3 regions of the Streptomyces formicae genome follow, and region 1 is predicted to be linked to each of the others. Evidence: riboswitches for the same ligand, from Rfam matches in the RefSeq annotation. Region 1 holds a riboswitch; each other region holds the start of a gene.
What was found. A riboswitch is a leader RNA that binds a small molecule or an ion and turns the genes downstream of it on or off. The one in region 1 is predicted to bind S-adenosylmethionine.
Positions count from the first base shown of each region.

Region 2: another riboswitch for S-adenosylmethionine. It lies ahead of KY5_RS10735 (aminotransferase class V-fold PLP-dependent enzyme); the one in region 1 lies ahead of thrC (threonine synthase).
Region 3: another riboswitch for S-adenosylmethionine. It lies ahead of KY5_RS36955 (hypothetical protein); the one in region 1 lies ahead of thrC (threonine synthase).

Region 1 covers NZ_CP022685.1:4,369,011-4,373,972, reverse strand. Annotated here, with positions in the region: gene KY5_RS18550 (DUF11 domain-containing protein) at 1-1,429, opposite strand, end outside; gene KY5_RS18545 (glucosyl-3-phosphoglycerate synthase) at 1,468-2,412, opposite strand; SAM riboswitch class I at 2,567-2,701, shown strand; gene thrC (threonine synthase) at 2,695-4,014, shown strand; gene KY5_RS18535 (ubiquitin-like small modifier protein 1) at 4,113-4,388, shown strand; gene KY5_RS18530 (cold-shock protein) at 4,816-4,962, shown strand, end outside.
Region 2 covers NZ_CP022685.1:2,545,590-2,550,551, reverse strand. Annotated here, with positions in the region: gene KY5_RS10745 (cytochrome b) at 1-819, shown strand, start outside; gene trpD (anthranilate phosphoribosyltransferase) at 980-2,044, shown strand; SAM riboswitch class IV at 2,130-2,247, shown strand; gene KY5_RS10735 (aminotransferase class V-fold PLP-dependent enzyme) at 2,412-3,788, shown strand; gene KY5_RS10730 (glycerate kinase) at 3,737-4,936, opposite strand; gene KY5_RS10725 (SLC13 family permease) at 4,954-4,962, opposite strand, start outside.
Region 3 covers NZ_CP022685.1:8,483,822-8,488,783, reverse strand. Annotated here, with positions in the region: gene KY5_RS36970 (amino acid permease) at 1-925, shown strand, start outside; gene KY5_RS36965 (GNAT family N-acetyltransferase) at 944-1,498, opposite strand; gene KY5_RS36960 (SDR family NAD(P)-dependent oxidoreductase) at 1,536-2,270, opposite strand; gene KY5_RS36955 (hypothetical protein) at 2,369-2,734, opposite strand; SAM riboswitch class IV at 2,777-2,886, opposite strand; gene KY5_RS36950 (radical SAM protein) at 2,908-4,266, opposite strand; gene KY5_RS36945 (alpha/beta fold hydrolase) at 4,599-4,962, opposite strand, start outside.

The sequences.
Region 1 (4,962 bases):
AGGTGACCGTCGCGGTCTGCCCCGGTGCGATGTCCCCGACGTAGCCGAGCTTCGGCTTCTTGTACGAGACCTTGCCGATGGACGCCTTCGCGTCGCCGTTGTACGTCGCGTCGTCGAGGTTGCCCGACAGGTCGTCGCTGAACCTGGCGCCCGGGTAGGGCAGCTTGCTGATGTTCTTCGCCTTGACCGTGTAGGTCAGCCTGCCGCCCGGCTCGACCTTGGCGGGCGAGGCGGTCTTGGTGACCTCCAGGTCGGGCACCGGCACGGAGAGGGCCAGCTGCGAGGGGACGTACACGTCACCGGTGCTGGTGAACGTCAGCTTCGCCGAGGTGGCGCCGACGGGGATCGCGCGGTCGGGCACCTCGAACGCCTTGGCGTCGATGCTCAGGTTGTTGCGGTGCTTGGGGTTGACCGAGCCGTCGTCCTCACTGATGAAGAAGTTGTCGGTCCTGCCGGTGTGCGCGTCGGCGGCGGGCTGCCCGTCGACCAGGAACTGGTCGCCCTTGGTGTTCCAGTCGCCCTCGTACGCCGTGACGCTGGCGTGGATGTCGCCCTCGGTGCGGTAGAAGCCGTCGACCGGGATCGTGGTGGAGGAGCCCGCGGCGGCCCGCGTCCTGGTCGAGCGCTGGATGACGTGGCCGCCCCAGAGGTAGACGTTGCGGCGGTCGGGCGCGTACTGCTCGTTGGGTCCGTCGTACTTGTAGACGACGGTCAGCGACCAGCCGCCGACGCAGCCCTGCCCGGTCGGCGCCCAGACGTTGCCGACGGCCACCTCGACGGGGCTGCCGGTGGTGGCGCCCTGGAAGGCGTCGGTGACGTCGGCCTCGGCGGTGTAGTAGTGCGGGCCCTGGGTGGCGTTCGGGGTGCGGACCGCGTTCTGGACCTTCACCGTGTTCTCCGCGCCGCCGTCGACCCGGATGACCGGGGCCGTGGTGAGCGGGTCGCCGGGAGCCGGGTCGACGGGCTTGTTGCCCTCGCGGTTGAGGTCGCAGATGTCGCGCACGGTGCGGCCGAAGCGGTGGGTGCCCGCGTTGCCGCCCCAGAACAGCCGCGCGTAGTCGACCGTCGCGCCCGGCGGGACGGTGACCCGGCCGGTGCTGGAGTCGAAGGTGTCGGTGAGCCCCGCGGTATTGATGCGGTGCTCGATGAAGTTGTTGTTGTTCTTGGTGCCCTTGGCCTGCTGGGTCTCCTTGCAGGCGGCGGCCACGTCGGCCGGTCGCGTCGGGCAGTCCAGGACGGTGTTGCCGATGGTCTTGAAGTCGCCGTACAGCGATTCGTCGTAGCGCTTGGCGAAAGGCTCGACGACCTCGGCGGCGGCGGGGGTCGCGGTCGCGGTGAGCACCCCGGCGGCGACGGTGGCGGCGGCGAGCGTCAGCGCGCCCGCCCGCCGGATGGCTTTCCCTGCATGTCTGACATGTCTGACCCACATAAATGGGCAATGTAGGCAAAACGCATGATCGGCTGTGGTTACGCCACGCGACGATGTGCATACTCGGCGATATCGGACATAGGGGGGCGCTCCTCGGTGTCCACCGGATACGTCCTCGGCTCGAAACCGTGCTCGCCCCTGACGAACTGCGTCAGCTCGGGCCGGACGAGATGGCCGCGCGCGAGCCGCAGCTGCGCGGTCCGGTAGATGGCCGCGGCCATCCGGCCGAGCGCCTGCCCGTCCTGGTGCCGGTGCTTGCGCACCCCGACGTCGACCTGCGCGAGGGCGTCCAGGCCCACCGTGTGCAGCGCGTCGACGAGCAGGCCCAGCTCCACGCCGTACCCGACGGGGAACGGCAGCCGCTCCAGGAGGGACCTGCGGGCCGCGTACTCGCCGCCCAACGGCTGTACGAAACCGGCCAGTTGGGGCCAGTGCATGTTCAGGAGCGGCCGTGCCATCAGCTCGGTCACCCGGCCGCCCTGCCCCGCTGCCGAGCCCAGCGGACGGTCGTACATCGCCTTCACGAAGTGCACGTCGGGATCGGTCAGGAGCGGGCCCACGATCCCCGAGACGAAGTCCGCGGAGAACTCCCGCAGATCCGCGTCGACGAACGCCACGACGTCGCCCCGCGTCGCCAGGAGCGAGCGCCAGAGCACCTCGCCCTTGCCCGGCACGGCCGGGAGACGCGGCAGGATCTCGTCCCTGTGCACGACCCGGGCGCCCGCCTTCCGCGCGACCTCCGCCGTACGGTCGCCGGAGCCGGAGTCGATCACCACGAGCTCGTCGACGAGCGGCGTGCGTGCCATCAGCTCCCGCCGGATCACCTCGACGATCCCGCCGACCGTCGCCTCCTCGTCGAGTGCGGGAAGGACGACGCTCACCGAGGTGCCCGAGGCGCGTTTGGCGGCGACCAGACGCTCCGGCGAACGGTCGGCGACGGACCAGGAACGCCTGCTCAGCCAGCGCTCGACTTCTTCCAGCACGGTCGGCGGCTCCTCACTGTGATCCATCTCGCGGTACGGACGACTATCTCAAGGGTCCGGGGCTTCGGTTACAGTCTTGAACAACGCCGGTGACCATCGCATGTCGGGGTCACCGCCCCGTTGAGATCGACAACTGAAACCCATAATCGAATACCGCTCATCCAGAGGGGCAGAGGGATACGGCCCGTTGAAGCCCCGGCAACCATCCCGCCGACCGCGCACGCGAGGTCTCGGTGGGGAAGGTGCCAATTCCGTCTCGCGGCGAGATGCGTCGCGAGGAAGATGAGGAGAAAGGGCCTCGCCTCCATGGCTGTGCAGACCGTCGCCACCGAAAGCACCACCGCTCCCGTAGACCTCGGCCCCGCATCGGGCCTTGCGTGCCGGGAGTGCGGCACCAAGTTCCCGCTCGGACCGATCTTCGCCTGCGCCGAGTGTTTCGGCCCCCTCGAAGTCGCCTACGACCTGCCGCTCGGTGACCCCGAAGCCCTCCGCGCCCGCATCGAGGCGGGCCCCGCCAACATCTGGCGCTACGCCCCGCTCCTTCCCGTCCCCGCCGACGTGGCCGACAAGCCGAACCTCAACCCCGGCTGGACCAAGCTCGTCAAGGCCGACAACCTCGCCGCCGAACTCGGCGTCGAACAGGGCAAGTTGTTCGTCAAGGACGACTCGGGCAACCCGACCCACTCCTTCAAGGACCGGGTCGTCGCGCAGGCGCTCGAAGCGGCGCGCGCCTTCGGCTTCACCACCCTGTCGTGCTCCTCCACCGGCAACCTCGCGGGCGCCGTCGGCGCCGCCGCCGCCCGCGCCGGTTTCCGCTCCTGCGTGTTCATCCCGCACGACCTGGAGCAGGGCAAGGTCGTCATGGCCGCGGTCTACGGCGGCGAGCTCGTCGGCATCGAGGGCAACTACGACGACGTGAACCGCTTCTGCTCCGAGCTCATCGGCGACCCGCTCGGCGAGGGCTGGGGCTTCGTCAACGTCAACCTGCGGCCGTACTACGGAGAGGGCTCCAAGACCCTCGCGTACGAGATCTGCGAGCAGCTCGGCTGGGTCCTGCCCGACCAGCTGGTCATCCCGATCGCCTCGGGATCGCAGCTCACGAAGATCGACAAGGGTCTGAAGGAGCTCATCGCGCTCGGCCTCGTCGCGGACAAGCCCTACAAGATCTTCGGCGCGCAGGCGGAGGGGTGTTCGCCGGTCTCCGCGGCGTTCAAGGCGGGCCACGACGTCGTACGGCCCCAGAAGCCGAACACCATCGCCAAGTCCCTCGCCATCGGCAACCCGGCGGACGGGCCCTACGTGCTCGACATCGCCCGGCGCACGGGCGGGGCCGTGGAGGACGTGAACGACGAGCAGGTCGTCGAGGCGATCGAGCTGCTCGCTCGGAGCGAGGGGATCTTCGCGGAGACCGCCGGGGGCGTGACGGTCGGTGTCACCAAGAAGCTGGTCGAGGCGGGGCTCATCGATCCCTCGCTGACCACGGTGGTGCTCAACACCGGCGACGGGCTCAAGACTCTCGACGCGGTTGCCGACAGGTCTCAGGCGACCGCGACGATCAAGCCCAGCCTCGAGGCGTTCCGCTCCGCGGGGCTTGCCGACTAGTCGCCGCAGGGCCTGATCTCCGCTGCCGACCGCGGGTCGCGGTCCGTCCTCGCGCAGTTCCCCGCGCCCCTTACGGGGCCTACCTCTGAGGTGAATCCATGAGCGTCAACGTCCGTATCCCCACCATTCTCCGTACCTACACCGGCGGCAAGGCCGAGGTCGCCGCCGAGGGGGCGACCCTGGGCGAGGTCATCGCCGATCTGGAGAAGAACCACACCGGCATCGCCGCGCGCGTCCTGGACGATCAGGGCAAGCTGCGCCGCTTCGTGAATGTCTATGTGAACGACGACGACGTCCGTTTTGAGCAGGGTCTGCAGACGGCCACTCCGGACGGTGCCGGTGTCTCGATCATTCCGGCGGTCGCCGGAGGCTGAGCTTCCGCAGGCAAGAGCACGCAGCGTGATCCGAATTGCCCCCTCCGCGAGAGAAACGGAGGGGGCAATTCTGCATGGTTGAGCGCGGTACAGTTGGGAACAGTGCTTCGCCGTTAGTGCCGAGCGCATATACGAAGTCGGCCCGGAGCCGACAAGAAGTAGCCAAAGCGCGCTGTCCATTTGGGCCCTTTGTGGCATTTGCCCGGCCCGACTTGCCCTGAACTCCGGCAAATTCTCCACATATTTCCGATCGTGCGTGCCCAGAATTCTCGTCCGATTGACCTGTTGCAGACGGCAGTTGGACAGATACATTCAGCGGCGGTCGACGCGTTCCGGCGCACACCCCCATCTCCAATGGGTGGTGGAGGTCTGACCCGGGTCCGCGAAGTGCGGTCCTGTGCAAGGGCCAGTAATAGGGGAGTTAGGCATGGCTCAGGGCACCGTCAAGTGGTTCAACGCGGAGAAGGGGTACGGCTTCATCGCGGTCGACGGTGGTGCGGATGTTTTCGTCCACTACAGCGCGATCCAGATGGACGGGTACCGCACCCTTGAAGAAGGTCAGCGAGTCGAATTC
Region 2 (4,962 bases), 1.8 Mb from region 1:
TTCCTGGTCTTCGGTGTCATCGCGGCCATCGCGGCGATCGCCTCGATCAACCCGATCTGGGCCCTCGGCCCGTACCGCCCGGACCAGGTGTCCACCGGCGCCCAGCCCGACTGGTACATGGGCTTCGCCGAGGGTCTGATCCGTGTCATGCCGGGCTGGGAGATCAACGCCTGGGGCCACACGCTCGTCCTGGGCGTGATGATCCCGCTGGCGGTCTTCCCGCTGGTCCTGGTGGCCATCGCGGTCTACCCGTTCATCGAGTCCTGGGTCACCGGGGACAAGCGCGAGCACCACATCCTGGACCGCCCGCGCAACGCCCCGACCCGTACGGCCTTCGGTGTCGCCTGGATCACGGCGTACTTCGTGATGCTGGTGGGTGGTGGAAACGACCTGTGGGCCACGCACTTCCACCTGTCGCTGAACGCCATCACCTGGTTCGTCCGGATCTTCTTCTTCGTCGGACCGGTCATCGCCTTCATCGTGACCAAGCGGATCTGCATGGGTCTCCAGCGGCGCGACAAGGACAAGGTGCTGCACGGGCGCGAGTCCGGCATCATCAAGCGCCTGCCGCACGGTGAGTTCATCGAGGTCCACGAGCCGCTCAGCCAGGAGCAGCTGCACACCCTCACGGCGCACGAGCAGTACCAGCCGCTCGAGATCGGCCCGACGGTCGACGAGAACGGCGTCGAGCGCAAGGTGTCCGGCTCCGAGAAGCTCAGGGCCAAGCTCTCCAAGGGCTACTACGGGGAGGACAACCAGATCCCCAAGGCCACCGCCGAGGAGTACAAGGAGATCACGAGCGGCCACGGCCACCACTGATCAACCGAAGCTCTCGAAGCTCTGACCACAAGGTCGCCACGGCAGGAGCCCCGTCCATTGCATGGACGGGGCTCTTTGCCGTCCCGGGGGCTGGATAGGGTGGTCCCACCCCCTTGTCGAGGGGCGCGTCTTCATACTTCGAGAAACCCCAGGAGCGGCCATGAGCGCTGTGACCCCCGCAGGAGGCACTACCGCGGCGGGCCGTTCCTGGCCCGACGTACTGAACGGCCTGCTCGACGGCCGCGACCAGAGCGCCGACGACACCGCGTGGGCCATGGACCGCATCATGCGCGGCGAGGCCACCGACGCGCAGATCGCGGGCTTCGTGGTCGCGCTGCGCGCCAAGGGCGAGACCGTCGAGGAGATCTCCGGGCTCGTACGGACGATGTACGAGCACGCCAACGTGATCGAGGTGCCGGGGGAGACCGTCGACATCGTCGGGACCGGCGGGGACGGGGCCAAGACCGTCAACATCTCGACCATGTCCGCGATCGTCGTCGCGGGCGCGGGGGCGAAGGTCGTCAAGCACGGCAACCGCGCCGCCTCCAGTGCCTCGGGCTCCTCCGACGTACTGGAAAAGCTCGGGGTCAACCTGGAGCTGCCGCTGCACCGGGTCGTCGAGGTCGCGGAGGAGGCGGGGATCACCTTCTGCTTCGCGGTGAAGTTCCACCCGGCGCTGCGGCACGCGGGCGCGGCGCGCGGCCAGTTGGGGATCAGGACCGTCTTCAACCTGCTCGGTCCGCTCACCAATCCGGCCAGGGTGCGGGCCCAGGCGGTCGGCGTCGCCGATCCCCGGATGGCGCCCATCGTGGCGGGCGTCTTCGCCGAGCGCGGGCACTCCTCGCTCGTCTTCCGCGGCGACGACGGGCTCGACGAGCTGACGACGACGGGCACCTCCCGCGTCTGGGTGGTGCGCGACGGTGTCGTGCGCGAGGAGTCCTTCGACCCGCGGGACGTCGGCATCGAGCTGGTGGAGATCTCCGCGCTGCGCGGCGCGGACGCCTCGTACAACGCGGAGGTCGCGCTGCGGCTCCTGGACGGCGAGACGGGACCCGTGCGGGACGCGGTGCTGCTCAACGCGGCCGCGGCGCTCGTGGCTCTGAAGCCGACCGACGAGCCGTTCGCGGAGCAGATCAGGGCGGGCATGGCGCGGGCCGCCGAGGCGATCGACACCGGGTCCGCCAAGCGGGCCCTGGAGCGCTGGGTGGCGGCCAGCAACCGCTGAGCGGGCCGCCGGTGTGACGCACGGCGCAGTCCGGATCCTGGACTGCGCCTTGCGCGCCGAAGATCGTGTGGCAGGATGCTGCACAGGTCATGAGTGACAGCGACTACGGCCCCGGCCCGCTGTCCGGCAACCCTCCGTCCGTGGCGGGGTGCCCCGGGTGAAGACCAGGTCGTACGCAGCAAGGCGTATGGCAAGCGCGGACCCCTCGCAACCCTGGGGTCCTGGTCCTCAAGGGAGCAGTCTCGTGAGCAAGCGAATGTGACAGGGCTTCCACGCCCCGCCTCCGCACACCCTTTTTCACCTTTCTCCTGCGCTGTCGACCGACGTCCGGCGCAGTGATCTCGCCTGCCTCTCACGGGAGTTCGCCATGTCTGTTTCCGCCGTTGCCGTCGACGCGTCCGTCTGTGCCCAGCCGCTGCCCGTGCTCGGCGCGGACGTCACCGTTCCGCTGGTCACCGGTGGTGAGGTGACGTACGCGGCGCTCGACTACGCGGCGAGCGCGCCCGCGTTGCAGCGGGTGTGGGACGACGTGGCGGCCTACGCCCCCTACTACGGCAGCGTGCACCGCGGGGCCGGGTACCTGTCGCAGCTCTCCACCGACCTCTTCGAGAACTCCCGCGCGACGGTCGCCGAGTTCCTCGGGTGCCGCGAGGACGACCAGGTGATCTTCACGCGGTCGACCACCGACTCGCTGAACCTGCTCGCCGCCGCGCTGCCCGCCGACTGCCAGGTCTTCGTCTTCGAGACCGAACACCACGCCTCGCTGCTGCCGTGGCGGGACGCGCGGGTGACCTACCTCAACGCGCCGCGTACGCCGGACGAGGCGGTGCAGACGCTGGAGCGGGCCCTTGCCGACCGTGACCCCTACGGCCCGGCCCTGGTCTGCGTGACCGGCGCCTCCAACGTCACCGGCGAGCTGTGGCCGGTGCGCGAGCTGGCCGCCGCCGCGCACGCGCACGGCGCCCGCATCGTCCTCGACGCCGCGCAGCTCGCACCCCACCACCCCGTCTCCATCGACGAGTTGGACGTGGACTGGGTCGCCTTCTCCGGCCACAAGCTGTACGCGCCGTTCGGCTCCGGCGTGCTCGCGGGGCGCTCCGACTGGCTGCGCGGCGCCGAGCCGTACCTCGCGGGCGGCGGGGCATCGCGGAAGGTGGCGCGGCGCGCCGACGGCGGCGTGGACGTGGAGTGGCACGACACCGCCGCGCGGCACGAGGCGGGGTCGCCCAACGTCATCGGCGTCTACTCCATCGCCGCCGCCTGCAAGGCGCTGACCGAGGCCGGATTCGACGAACTGGTCGCCAGGGAGCGGTACTTGATCGCGAAGGTGCGCGAGGGGCTCGCCGAGGTGCCCGCCGTGCGCGTGCTCTCGCTCTTCGGTGACGACGCGCCGCGCGTGGGCGTCATCTCCTTCGTCGTGGACGGCTGGAACAGCTCGCACTTCGCCGCCGCGCTCTCCGCCGAGTACGGGATCGGCGTGCGCGACGGTCTGTTCTGCGCCCACCCGCTGGTGCGCACCCTGCTCGGCAGCGAGCCCGACGAGCCCGGCGAGTGCGGCGCGCCCGAGGCCGCGCCCGGCGAGAAGTCGCTCAACGCCATCCGCGTGAGCTTCGGCGCGGGCACCCCCGACGAGCACGTCGAGCGCTTCGTGCGCGCCGTCAAGGAGCTGGTGGCCGACGGCGCGCGGTGGAGCTACCGCACCGAGGACGGCCGCTGCGTGCCGGACACCAGCGTCGCCGCCTGACCCGGCAGGCGCGAGCCGAGCTGGATCATCCGCAGGGCCCGCTCGGTCGCGTCGGTGAGGAACTCGCCGCCCCTGCCGAGCGCCTCGGTCAGGGAGACGGGGGCGGGCAGGATCGCGCTGTAGGCGTCGACACCGGCGGCCCGCACGTGGTGCGCGCCCCGGCCGATCGTGCCCGCGAGCACCAGGACCGGTCGGTCGAACATCTTGGCGCGGCGGGCCACCTCGGCGGGGATCTTGCCGCGCGGGGTCTGGTGGTCGAGGGCGCCCTCCGCCGTGATGACCAGGTCGGCGCGGGCGAGCCTGGCGTCCAGGTCGAGCTGGTCGAGCAGCACGTCGAAGCGGGGGAGCAGGGCGGCGCCGAGGGCCGCGAGTCCTGCGCCGAGTCCGCCGGACGCGCCCGTGCCGGGGCCCAGTGAGAGGTCGGCGCTGACGCGCAGGTCGCGCGTCAGGACGTACGCCCAGTGGTCGAGGCCGGCGGCGAGCTCCTCGACCTGGCGGGGGGTGGCGCCCTTCTGGGGGCCGAAGACGCGGGCCACGCCGCGCTCGCCGCACAGGACGTTGAAGGGGTTGCAGGCCACCTGGATGTCGGTGGCCGCGACGCGCGGGTCGATGCCGGTGGTGTCGATGCGGTTCAGGCGCGTCAACTCCCTTCCGCCGTGCGGCAGTTCCCAGCCGTCCAGGTCCAGGAGGCGGGCGCCGAGGGCCTGCAGCGCCCCGGCGCCGCCGTCCGAGGTGCCCGAGTCGCCGCAGCCGACCAGGATCCGCCGGGCGCCCGCGTCCAGGGCGGCGCGGATCAGCTCGCCGACGCCGTACGTCGTGGTGGCGCCAGGGTCGCGCAGATCGCGGGGGACCAGGGAGAGGCCCGCCACGGCCGCCATCTCGACGACCGCGGTGCCGTCGGGCAGCAGCGCGAAGTGCGTGCCGATCGGCTGGCCGACGGGGCCGGTGGCGGGCAGCGCGACCAGGCGGCCGCCCTCCGCGGCGGCCAGCGCGCGTGCCGTGCCCTCGCCGCCGTCCACCAGCGGGATCAGGTCGGTCTCGGCGTGCGGGACGACACGGCGTACGCCCGCGGCGATGGCCTCGGCCGCCGCGCCCGCGGACAGGGATTCCTTGAAGCCGCTGGGGGCGATGGCGAAACGGGTCAGCATGAGGGTCTCCCAGGGATCTAACGGAC
Region 3 (4,962 bases), 4.1 Mb from region 1:
CGCGATCGTGCCCGACCACCACCAGTCGCCGTCGTTCGTCTTCGGCGAGTTCTACAACGGCACCGGCTGGGAGAACCCGCTCTACGTCACCGCGATCGGCCTGCTCCTCGCCCAGTACACGTTCTCCGGGTACGACGCCTCCGCGCACCTCTCGGAGGAGACGTCCAACGCGTCGGTGTCCGCTGCGCGCGGCATCGTGCGCGCCATCTGGGCCTCCTGGATCGCCGGTTTCGTCCTGCTGGCCGGGCTCACCTTCGCCATCCAGGACTACAAGGGCACGTTGGAGACCGCCACCAACGTGCCGCCCGCCCAGATCATGATCGACGCGATCGGCGAGTCCGGCGCGACGGCGCTGCTGCTCATCGTGATCGTGGCGCAGCTGTTCTGCGGCAACGCCGAGACGGCCGCGGCCAGCCGCATGGTGTTCGCCTTCTCCCGCGACAACGCGCTGCCGGGCTCCGCGATCTGGCGCAAGGTCAGCTCCCGCACCCAGGTCCCGGTGCCCGCGGTGTGGCTCTCGGTGGGCCTGGCCGCGGTGATCGCCCTGCCGTCCCTGTACTCGGCGACCGCGTACACGGCCGTGACCGCCATCAACGTCATCGGCATCACGCCCGCCTACGCCATCCCGATCTTCCTGCGCCTGCGCGCGGGCGACCGCTTCCAGCAGGGCCCGTGGAACCTGGGCCGCTGGAGCAAGCCGATCGGCTGGATCGCGGTGATCTGGGTGGCGTTCGTGACGGTCCTGTTCTGCCTGCCGCAGGCCTCGCCCGTCACCGTCCAGTCGATGAACTACGCGTCGATCGCGCTCGCCGTGGTGCTGATTCTGGCCACCGTGTGGTGGTTCGTGGCGCGCCGCTCGTACAGCACTCCGCAGGCGTACGGCTCGGACCGCGAGCAGGCCGAGGTCGCCGAGGGCATCGTCTGAGACTCCGCGCGAACCGCCTCACGCGGGGCGGTCGTTGAGGATCTTCTGGAAGAGCCGGTGGTCGCGCCAGGCGCCCTGGATGTACAGGAAGCCCGGCGCGACGCCGTACTCCTCGAAGCCGCACTTGGTGAGCACGCGCTGCGACGCGGTGTTGTGCAGGAGCGTGCCCGCCTCGACGCGGTGCAGGCCCAGTTGGCCGTCGGCGGCCTCGCAGACGACGTTCGCCGCGCCGGAGGCGAGGCCCCTTCCCTGGTGCTCGGCGTCGATCCAGTAGCCGAGGTTCCCGCTGCGGACCGGGCCGAGCACGATGTTCGACAGGGCGGCGTGCCCGAGGACCTCACCGCCGCCGACCAGCACCCAGTGCGCGGACCGGCCCGCGCGGCCCTCCTCCAACTGCACCCGGAGCCGGTCGCTCTGCCCCTGCGTGGTGAAGAAGGCGGCGGGCCTGTCCGGGTCCCAGGGTTCGAGGTGGGCGCGGTTGCGCCGGTAGGCGCGGGCGAGCGCCTCCGCGTCGTCGAGCGTGACCGGCCGTATGAGGACGTCTGACGTGAGGGAGACCTCTCCACTGATCATGCGCCCAGCGTACGAGGCCCCCCTCGGTGGGGCGGGGTCAGCGGCCGCCCGCGACCCGCAGGACCGTGCCCGTCGCGTAGGAGGCATCGGCGGAGAGCAGCCAGGAGACGGCCGCCGCGATCTCCTCCGGCCGGCCCGAGCGCCCCATCGGAATGCCGTCGGCGAGCTTCGCGGGGCGCTCGGGGTCCGCGTGGAACTCGGTCCAGATGACGCCCGGGGCAACGGCGTTGACGCGGATGCCGTCCCCCGCGACCTCCTTGGCAAGGCCGACGGTCAGGGTGTCGACGGCGCCCTTGGCCGCCGCGTAGTGCACGTACTCGCCGGGGGCGCCGAGCGTGGCGGCGGCGGACGAGACGTTCACGATCGCGCCGCCGCCGTTCGCCTTCAGGTCCCGCACCGCGCGCCGGGCGCAGAGCAGATAGCCGAGGACGTTCACGTCGAGCGCGCGGCGCATGCCCTCGGCGTCGGCGTCGGCGAGCGGCCCGACGGGCCCGCTCACTCCCGCGTTGTTGACCAGGCCCGTGACGGGGCCGAGTTCGGCGGCAGCGGTGTCGAAGAGACGGTCGACGGCGGCCTCGTCGGCGGTGTCGACCTGGACGGTGACGCAGCAGCGGCCCGCGGCGCGGACGGCGTCGGCCGCCTTCGCCGCGGCGGCCTCGTCGGAGCGGTAGCCGATGGCGACGTCGTGCCCTTCCTGGGCGAGACGGGCGCTGACAGCCGCGCCGATGCCTCGGCTGCCGCCGGTGACGACGGTGACGGGGTGGTGCTGCACGGGGGACCTCCGGCTCTGGGTGGCTGACTGTCGCGCCGCCCGGACGCGGGGATCGCCCTCGTCCGGCACGGCGTCATCCTACGGAGCGGTGATCTTCGTCAGCGGCCAGGGGCGGCGGGCTCCCCGTCGGGTGCCACGCAGACCAGCGTGGTGGCGACGGTGTCGCGCCGCAGCCGGAGCAGGTTCCAGCGGGGCTGCCACTGGGCGAGGCCCCGGTGCTCGCGCAGCAGCCCGCGCAGCCGTCCCGGGTCGTGCGTCCACAGCGTGGCGGGCACGCCCCGGGTCGGGCCGAGCACATGGAGGGCGATGCGGCCGTCGTCCCGTACGTCGTGCGAGGAGAGCAGCACGTCGACGAGCGGCCCCGGGTCCTTCGCGCTGTCGCGGGCCTGGATCCAGTGGACCTGGTGTCCCGGCGTGCGGGCTTCGCAGGTGTCGTGGTCGCAGATGGTGTGCGGGTGCGTCATGGAGCGCCTCCGGAGTCGTGGACCCCGGGAACCGGCCCCGGTGATCCGCCGTTCCCCGCGCGCCTCGCGCGGGGCGGGTCGTCACCCGGGGCACCCGCGACGGAGCGGGGTGCCGTCCAGCCAGCCGGGGCTTGACGCTGGAACTCGTGACCCGCCCCGACCGTAACACGGCTCTACTGGGGCGTCGCCGGGATAACGGCGTCCTCCGGAGCGGCCTTCTCCGCGGGCAGGCTGTCCATGAAGGAGCTCACCGAGAACACCGCGTTGCCGGGTCCGGCGGGGCCGTAACCGGGGGGCGAGGAAAGGCCGTTGGCCTCCATCGTCGCGCGGTAGGCCTCAAGGAGCCGCACGTGGTACTCCAGCGGGGCGCCCTGCGGATTGGCCTTGCCCAGCGGCGTCGTGGGCTCCGGGCACCAGGTGGTGAAGCGGGGCGTGATGCCGCGCGACATGAAGTACTGCAGGCCCTCGACGGTGGAGTCGATGGCCTCGCCGACGGTCTTGAAGCCGAAGGGCTCCGCCATCTCCACGCCCGCCACGAAGTTCGGGATGACGTTGCGCGGCCCGAAGACGTCTGCGGAGTCCAGGATGCGGCGGTGCCACTCGTCACGGCCGACGTAGCGCTCCTTGCCGGGGCAGTAGCGCTCGAACAGGTACGGGTCCCACACCTCGTAGTTGGGGTGGTAGATCCGCACGCCGTAGTCGTGGAAGCGCTGCACGTCCGCCTTGGGCAGGGCCTGGGCGACGACCTTGCCGATCCAGCGGCCGGGGAAGCGCTCCTCGATGGCCTTCGCGTACTGGCCGTAGAAGTCGGCCTCGTCCTTGCCCTGGAGCTGCGTGGTGATGGCGCCACCGGTGAGCGTGTACGCGGTGGAGGACTTGTTCGTGTCGTACTTGTCGATGATGGCGAGGGCTTCGAGGACCTCGTCCATCGGCTTCACACCGGTGTAGGGGCGGCCCGCCGCCTTCTGCTGGCGCCAGTTGTGGTTGATGTCGCAGTACTGGCACTCCTCCTTGGCGCCGAAGTACTGGCAGACCCGGAAGACCGTCAGGTAGATCAGGTAGCCCCACTGGATGGTGGGCGCCACCTCCATCACGGACTTGCCGTTCTCCAGGGTGTGCCGGTAGTAGTCCGGCATCGGCGGCAGGCCGACGTCGGAGATCCGCGCGCCGTCCAGGTAGAGGCCGAGCACTCCGTCGTCGTCGGCCGCGACCCGGTAGGGCGACGCCGGGTTCACGCGGACCGAGACGACGGTGCGGCGCAGTTCGTAGGGGCCGCCGGTGAGGACGATCTCCTCGGGCGGGCGGCGCAGGGCCGCGGCGCCCAGTTCGGGCAGGGTGCCGTGGTCGAAGGAGAAGATGAAGTACGACTTCGGCTTGACCTCGCCGCCCTCGTTGTCGCTGAGCGCCGACTCGTCGAAGGCGATCCCGCCGCGCAGCAGGTCCTCCTTGATCACGGCTTCCCGCGGCACGTTCGGGAACCGCTCCATGAGTGACTCGATGAGCTCGGTACGGTTCTCGCTGCGGCTTGGCATGGGCCGGGCACCTCGGATCCTTGTCGTCAATCTGTCCCGACCACGCTAATACCCGCCCGATCCGCTCCGGATCCGACTCCGGTCGGAGGGCTCCTACGCCGCGGGGCTAGGGTCTGTCCGGCGGATCAGGGCGCGCTCGGGTGGCGTCCACCGTCCGGTGCAGGCGAGCGGGGTCTGGTGCGTGCAGCTGCAAGGCGGAGGAGGGCGGCAACGCGGAGCGTTGGCAACCGACGACAACGCCGGAGGGGGTACCTCCCTGCTCGAGCGGAGCCGAGAGCTTGGGGGAGTGCGTGCCAGACCCCGCGACAGCGCCATGATCCGCCGGACAGGCCCTAGGCTCCGGGTGGGGTGGCTCCGTCGATGACGGTTCCGGGCTTCGGCACGTCGAGGTCCGTGAGGTACCGCAGGACCGTGTCCCGCTCGGCACCGCCGTTGAAGATCTTCACGGCGTGGCCCCAGCCCTTCACCTCGACGAGCGCCGCCCGGTCCCCGAGCCGCCGCTGCGCGGAACGCGCCCAGTCCAGCGGCGTCGCGTTGTCGTACCGGGCGCCGATCAGGAGCAGGGGCGTGTCCGTGCGGACCTGCTCCGTCGACGGGCCTTCGGGGGCGGGGAGGCCCTGGCAGAGGTTCGCGTACGACACGGTGTTCGGGGAGTAGCCGAAGCGGGGCGCGGCCTCGTGGGCCGCCCGCCGGTCG